2 regions of the Vibrio sp. SNU_ST1 genome follow, and region 1 is predicted to be linked to the other one. Evidence: predicted binding sites of a transcription regulator. Region 1 holds the regulator's gene; the other holds the start of a gene.

Region 1 (3,981 bases):
AAAAAAGTTAACCTGCTACAGGAAAAGCTGGGGGTCACAGCGGAAACCATTAAGAAGATCACCAAACTGTATGAGTTTGATGAACAAATCACGGCGCCTCTGCATGGGTTCAAAAATGCCCAAGATTATTATGCACAATGCTCCGCACTGCCTAAACTCAAGAAGATCAAACTGCCAACTCAGATCATTCATGCCAAAGACGATCCTTTCATGACCGATGATGTGATTCCAAAGTTCGTTCTACCTGATAACATCGATTATCGACTGTTTCAAAAAGGCGGTCATGTGGGGTTCATTACTGGCAGCACACTCAAGCCAAGGTTTTGGTTAGAAGAAGCATTACCCGCCTACTATGAAAGTCTACAAGATTCGGCATAATGACGAGCCTTAGTAAATAGCAGTAAAATATAACTAAACTCACTCATTTCGACATCAATAAACCTATCCATGAACATAAAAGAGAGAAGTATTTATGATCATCCCATGGCAAGAAATTGCGCCAGAGACACTGGAAAACCTCATCAAAGAATTCGTACTGCGTGAAGGTACAGACTATGGTGACATAGAAATTTCACTGCAAAACAAAATTGACCAAGTGAAACATCAATTAGCCTCAGGAGAAGTGAGTATCGTGTTTTCTGAACTGCATGAAACCGTTGATATTCAAGTCACAAAACGCTTCTAAGCTGCGCTCATAAAGGAGCCGTGTTATAGTGGTAAACGATTGCTAACAAGTAAGTTACTCAAAAGACAAGGGTTGTCATGTCCGCTAAACATCCAATTATTGCGGTGACGGGTTCATCTGGAGCCGGCACCACCACTACCTCAGAAGCCTTCCGAAAAATGTTCAATATGATGGACGTGAAGGCAGCTTGGGTTGAAGGGGATAGTTTCCATCGCTTCACTCGACCAGAGATGGATGTCGAGATCCGTAAGGCTCGCGAGCAAGGTAAGCACATCAGCTACTTTGGTCCACAAGCTAACGATTTTGGTGCATTAGAAGATTTCTTCCGTCAATACGGCAATGAAGGCACGGGAAAAGTCCGTAGCTATCTGCATACCTTCGATGAAGCAGTGCCTTACAATCAAATGCCCGGCACCTTTACGCCATGGCAAGAGATCCCTGAAAACTCAGATGTGATGTTCTACGAAGGTCTTCACGGTGGCGTAGTCGATGGTGACATCAATGTTTCTCAACACGTCGATCTGCTTATCGGCATGGTACCTATCGTAAACTTGGAGTGGATCCAGAAATTCGTTCGTGACACACGCGATCGTGGTCACTCTCGCGAAGCGGTGATGGATTCTATTGTTCGCTCAATGGATGATTACCTTAACTACATTACCCCGCAGTTTTCGCGAACTCATATCAACTTTCAGCGTGTCCCTACCGTAGATACATCGAATCCACTGAATGCAAAAGGGATCCCAAGTTTAGACGAAAGCTTCGTTGTTATACGTTTGCGCGGCATCAAAAACGTCGATTTCCCTTACCTGTTGGCTATGATTGATGGCTCATTTATGTCACGTCATAACACGCTTGTAGTGCCAGGAGGCAAGATGAGTTTTGCTATGGAGCTCATTGTAAGGCCTATCCTGCAACAACTTATAGAAACCGGGAAAATAGGCTAACAAAACAACATTCTGGTTGATTACTTTTCATACCGTGATCATGTGCACAATTTTGCGTAAAAAATCGTAGCTTGGTCACGATTAAAATCAAGAAATAGTACCTGAAAAAGGATACTATTCTTAAACGAAACACAAGATAGCTTGCAGCACTCAACGAGTGCTCTTATCCTAGCTACGTCAATTCAGGCTTAGCTAAAATATGGAAAGCGGCAAGCATACCCTGCAGAGGAAGTAAGATATTATGGTTCTAGGTAAACCCCAAACCGATCCAACATTAGAGTGGTTCCTTTCACACTGTCATATTCATAAGTACCCTTCAAAAAGTACTTTGATTCATGCTGGTGAAAAGGCAGAAACCTTGTACTACATCGTTAAAGGTTCTGTGGCAGTTCTTATCAAAGACGAAGAAGGTAAGGAAATGATTCTTTCTTACCTAAACCAAGGTGACTTCATCGGTGAGCTTGGCTTGTTCGAAGAAGACCAAGAGCGTACTGCATGGGTTCGTGCAAAATCTCCTTGTGAAGTTGCTGAGATTTCTTTCAAGAAATTCCGTCAACTTATCCAAGTGAACCCAGATATTCTAATGCGTCTTTCAGCGCAAATGGCAAACCGTCTACAAGTAACTAGCCAAAAGGTTGGTGACTTAGCGTTCCTTGACGTAACAGGTCGTATCGCTCAAACGCTACTAAACCTAGCAAAACAGCCAGATGCAATGACTCACCCTGACGGCATGCAAATCAAGATCACTCGTCAAGAGATTGGCCAGATTGTTGGTTGTTCTCGTGAGACCGTAGGTCGTATCTTGAAGATGCTAGAAGAGCAGAACCTAATTTCTGCACACGGTAAGACCATCGTGGTATACGGCACTCGTTAATCTCGATTAACTGAGCCAAAAATTTGAAAGCCACCAAATGCGAATTTAGTGGCTTTTTTTGTTTTCTAAAGATCTAGAGAACAGATGCGGGAAGCAAAGTTAGAAATCGGACTTCACTATTCTAAAGTATCTCGAAGCGAAGCGTACCCGCATCTCTAGGGAAAATCCCTTGCTCTTATTTTTCTTTAACCATTGGTGCTTTCAAAGATCTTGTCAGCCGATGCCGCGACAAAACCTGTATATAGCTCACCATTGGCCATCGCATAACGCTTAGCGAACTCATAGAAGCCGCCAGGAATCATCTCATTGCCTTCGACAAATGAAACTGGGACTTTGTCTGCCATTGTTGATGATTGCTCTAATAATACCTCTGGAGAGCCTTTCACCTCACCACCAGATGCATTGATAGTGAAGCCTGATTCGCTCAGGTAATCATTCACTGCCTGCACTTCACCAAAAGCATCGAGTTGGTTCACACTCACCGTAAAGTGGTTTGCACCGTAGCCATGAGCCGCTAACCAAGACGCGTATTCACTCTCTTTTGCTAGCGCTTGGAAATCCGTGAAGCTCAAACCCCAAAGGCGCCCCCCAAACAAGAATTCATGACCTTGAAGCTTACTTGCGTCAACTTGCTCAACCAACTTAGCAACGATCTGTTGTAAGTCGCTTGAACACTCTTCGACCTTCAACTCACTAATGAACACTTTTGGTTGTTTTGGATCTGGATGCTCGTAATGCTTAGCCACTAACTTCTTGCTCTCAAACAAGTAGTCGCCACAAGCCTTGTAGCCTAATTCAAGGAAAGGCTTAGCCAGTGTTTCAATGCCCAAAGGGGCAACATTGAAAGTACGTAATGCAATGTGATCATTAATCAGCGCTTCATCTTCTTTCAGCAGATGATGAACTTTCTCAGCCGATGGACAAAGCCTGTGAATGTAATCGTCCCATAATGATTTAAAGAGTAGATCGGGCGTCATGGTGACTCCTTGTCAGAGGTTCTAGCAAGCTAGTAATTTGGATTAGAAAGGGAGAGGCTGGACATAGAGTCAGCAGCCATCAGCCTGTGACATACTTGTTCTATTATTATCTACCGCCCAATCTAGGTGTTGGACGTGGATGAAAAGAGGAAGTGTAATTGCTACTTCCTCTCTCCATTGTTAGCGAATGAGCCCAGTTCTATAACTCATTAGCCTAAACTACAGCTCAATACCTGGGCTAAACGTCGCTGGCAGTTGAGTTTCACCGCCTTCCATTGACGCCATTGGGTAAGCACAGTAGTCAGCCGCGTAGTAAGCACTTGGGCGTAGGTTACCTGAAGCACCCGGGCCACCAAATGGTGCATCACCACTTGCGCCTGTTAGTTGGCGGTTACGGTTAACAATACCCGCACGGATATGGTCAACGAAGTATTCCCACTCTGAATCGTCGGTTGAAACTAGGCCTGCAGACAAACCAAAGCGTGTGTCATTAGCCAG
Region 2 (3,981 bases), 1.0 Mb from region 1:
TGCTTTTTGCCGTTATCAAAATAGGCTTGTTGATTTTGAGAAGCGGTCAGAATGGTTTGAATTTGACTCGCGGTCGCCTCAGCCATTGCCTTATGATATTCGCCTTTCGGTAATGGCTTGTCTTCAGCAGCTTGTAGCCAAAAAGTCAGTGCGTGTTGAGTTTCACCGTTCATCACCCATTGCCGTTTGTCAGCCGATGGGCTAGCAGCAACGGGTAAGAATGGAATGTCTTGATCGTAGATAAACGGACTATCCGAATTCATAAACACTTGGTTTACTGCACTGACCATATCGGCACTTGAACGCCAGTTGGTACCCAAAGTGTAGTGAGCACTAACTTGGTTTCTCGCCTTGATATAGGTAAAGATATCTGCGCCACGGAAGCCGTAAATAGCCTGCTTCGGGTCACCGATCATAAACAAGCCGCACTGCGGGTTATCGAGGTAGATTCGGCTAAAAATACTGTATTGCAGCGGATCAGTATCTTGGAATTCATCGATCATCGCCACTGGGTATAAGGTTCGAATTCTCTCCACCAGCAGTGATTGCTCATCGACATCAATCGACGCAGATAACTGAGTCAGCAAGTCATCAAACGATAACCACTGTTTCTGCTGTTTAGCTTTGGCTAACATGGTTCGACAATGGGTAATGGCATGTGCCAGTAATGGAGCTTTTAGATCTGCTGGAGAGTTTAAGAAGTTCTCAATCGCTTCAAACACCGCGTGCTGAGGTGCAGTGCCTTTCGGTGTTTTTTCAATCAGAGTAGCTTGAGAGAACTTCTCTAATTTATCTGGGAACTGGTAATCATGGGTGTCGCTCTGCGCCCATGCTGTTACCGCTTCTAACCAAGTCGGCAAAGACTTCTTGGTGTAGCTGCGCTTATTCACATCCGAGCCAGAGATCAAAGCCAAAAAGTCCGCTTCAGATTCACACCACAGCGCTTTAAGTTGCTTCACTTTATCTAGGTTTTGATTATGCAGTGTTTGTAAGTCACCCGACATTGCTTCCACGGTTAGCTTTAGCGGAGATCCTGTCAGGTAACGATTGACGTCAGCCAATAATGAAGCGGGAGAACCCCAAATATTTCGCACTTCGCCCGCGAGTTGAATTGGCAGCGGGTAGAACTGTTTACGCCAATAGTCAGCAACCACTTGTGCTTTTAGGTGGCTTTCATCAGTCACAAATTCATTATCAAAACGGCTTCCAGACTCAAAAGCATTTTGGGTCAACATTCGCTGACAGAAACCATGAATGGTGTAGACCGCAGCCTCATCCATTTGTCTTTCGGCATTAAGTAGGGTTTGAGCCGCGCCAGCATGATCATCGATGGCTTGTAACAGAGGAGCAATCACTGGATCGTCACTTTGCCCACGTGCAAACGCAATCCGTGCATCATGGATTCGAGCACGAATACGATCACGTAGCTCTGCCGTTGCCGCTTCAGTAAAGGTCACCACCAAGATTTGGTCTACGGTTAGCGGCTCATGGTGTCGAGTGGCTTCAGTCAGATCACCTTGTGGAGCGGCCGTGCCGTGCCCGAGCAGTAGACGCAAGTACAAGCCAGCAATGGTGAATGTTTTACCAGTACCCGCTGATGCTTCAATTAAACGCGCGCCATGAAGTGGAAACGTCATGGTATCGAGTGTCTGTGGAGCGATTACCTGAACACTGCTTGTGGTCGTCATGCCTTACTGCCTTCTGATAAATGTGTTGTTACAAATGTGACCTAGCGTGGAAAACGTCATTCAATTTACGTCCTACGCTAATTTGTTAATAGTTAGTGCGATCTCTCTCACGGATCAATTCAGATCGCCTCGCTACTATGCGCCCACGAGTTCAGGAGCGCGTACAAGTTTTGTACTTTACGGCGTTACTTTGAACCACAGAATAATGGTCCCTCTGACCTGTGGCCGTACAGCGAACGCCCTACACTAATAATGATTTACTGGCGGCCACTTTATTTCCTGTACCTTGCTTCTCTTCATCTTGATTCCCTTCACCTTGAAAGCAAGCGTCCCAAATGTTTACCAGCCACTCTCTTTGGTCTTTCATTAATTCAGCGCATCCACTATTGATCTTATCGCTCACAGCCACTTACTCCTGCTCTTCCAGATCGGCAGCCGCTAACCTTGCAGCCTGTAACACAAGTGTTGAATACATACGCGACTCAGCAGCCAGCTCATCATCCCATTTGGGCCAAATGCGCGAGATGTAGGTATCTCTCCCCTCTCCCGTAAAAGCGAAGCTGTCATTAAAAGTATCGGTCATTTTCTTGAGCGACTTCTCTTCATCATCGACCCACTTTCCACGGCTAAAGCCCGCTTCAACGCCAGCCAATGCGGTTTTCGGGAAGTAAGGCAGTGGTGCTGTCATGCCTTGATAAAACAGTCGTACTAACTCAGCCAGTAAACTCTTCGCCTGCTGCGCATCGCCTATAGGCTGTAGCATTTGGTGAACAACGCCCTCTTTTCTGTCATAACCAATAATATGGGTCGTCTTTCCGTGTCCCATCACTGCACAACATAGATGATCAATCCACGCTGCCAAATAATCTTGAGAGCGTATTTTACCGCTACGGAAACGAACTAGACCCGATTGATAGTTTTGAGTTAACCAGCCCATCAAGCGAACAGGTTTGCCTTCGCCTAACACATCAAATTCGATATTAACTTCAAGATCTTGTTGCGGTGATCCGCTCACAAATCGAATCTCTTTAGCTAAGTCTTCCGCTTGAACACGGTTGGTTTCAAATTCGATATCACCAAAGGCTCCGACCGGTAAACGACCTTGTGCTTTTTGCTCAGAGACAAACAAGCGAACCGCTTCGTCTTCGCCTTCAGGGTGGTCTAGCAACACTTGCAGCAGAGCATCCTTAAGCTGGAAACTCTCTAAACCATTAAGTACGAACGGCTCATCGTCTTCCATCACAGGAAGCGGTGGCTCAAACACCACTTTTAAACGGCGATTAAAGAAGTATTGCACCGGCAAGCGCCAGAAACGTTGCAGCTCAACCAGATCCAATTCCAACGGATACGTTGCACCCAACAAATAGTCATCCAATGCACGGTTAAATTCACCACTGCGCTCACCGGAACGGTTAGCCGCAGGTAGCCACTCTTTGGCGTAACTCAATACATGGCTTGCGTCACCTTGTGTAAAGGCTGCGGGACTGAACGGCGTCATGGTGTGCTCAAAGCTGATCGCTTGAGTCAGCTTGATACCAGAATCATCACTGGGTAGTGATTGGTCTTCACTTAAGCAATAGTTCTGCTGGCAGTACTCTATTAACTCTGAAACGAGTACCGATGGCACTCGCTCGGTATTATCTTGAATTGAACGGCCGACATAGCTGATGTACAAACACTCTTGCGCCGACAACATAGCCTCTAAGAATAGGTAGCGACTATCTTCTCTCCTAGATCTATCTCCGGGACGAGCTCTTCTCTCTAACAAGTTAAAGCTCTCGACAGGGTTTGATGGCGGATAAACCCCATCATTCATACCCAACAAACAAACCGTTTTGAACGGAATAGAACGCATCGGCATCAAGGTACAAAAGTTAACTTGGCCAGCTAAGAAACGCTGGCTAATACGCGCGCCAGATAACTTATTATTGAGGTACTGGTAGATGATGCTTGGCGATAACTCTTGTTCGTACAAGGCATCATCAAGCTGCTCATTCAGTTGAGAAAGCGCGTCGCGAATCGACTTAAGTACCACCTCGCCTTCTAGCTCAACCGCAAAGAAATCATCAATCATTGTCAGCAAGATTTCACGCCACATATCGATAGATTGTGTTTCAGTTAAGCGTTGACGGTAATGGGCAATACGATCGATAAAGTGAGCTAACTTACCTGCAAGTTCGGCGTTAATGCCTTGAACTTCGTTATAAGCGGCAATCGGAGAATGCTCGGTTTCAAACAACCCCGCAGAATCCGACATCGCATAGCCCAACAACATGCGCTGAATGCCGAATAG

The links. The regulator CRP, encoded in region 1, controls carbon source genes, mostly activating them, when cyclic AMP is high. The targets are predictions, from matches to a motif close to TGTGANNNNNNTCACA.
Region 2: recB (exodeoxyribonuclease V subunit beta) is a predicted target of CRP. The motif match lies at 1,785-1,800, and genes of this name have one in related genera.

Annotation. Positions count from the first base shown of each region.
Region 1 is NZ_CP130748.1:2,916,224-2,920,204, forward strand. Features, by position in the region: gene Q5H80_RS12980 (hydrolase) at 1-378, shown strand, start outside; gene Q5H80_RS12985 (YheU family protein) at 473-685, shown strand; gene Q5H80_RS12990 (phosphoribulokinase) at 763-1,632, shown strand; gene crp (cAMP-activated global transcriptional regulator CRP) at 1,874-2,506, shown strand; gene Q5H80_RS13000 (DUF1338 domain-containing protein) at 2,692-3,483, opposite strand; gene astD (succinylglutamate-semialdehyde dehydrogenase) at 3,703-3,981, opposite strand, start outside.
Region 2 is NZ_CP130748.1:707,465-711,445, reverse strand. Features, by position in the region: gene recB (exodeoxyribonuclease V subunit beta) at 1-1,688, opposite strand, end outside; gene Q5H80_RS03120 (hypothetical protein) at 1,930-2,091, opposite strand; gene recC (exodeoxyribonuclease V subunit gamma) at 2,098-3,981, opposite strand, start outside.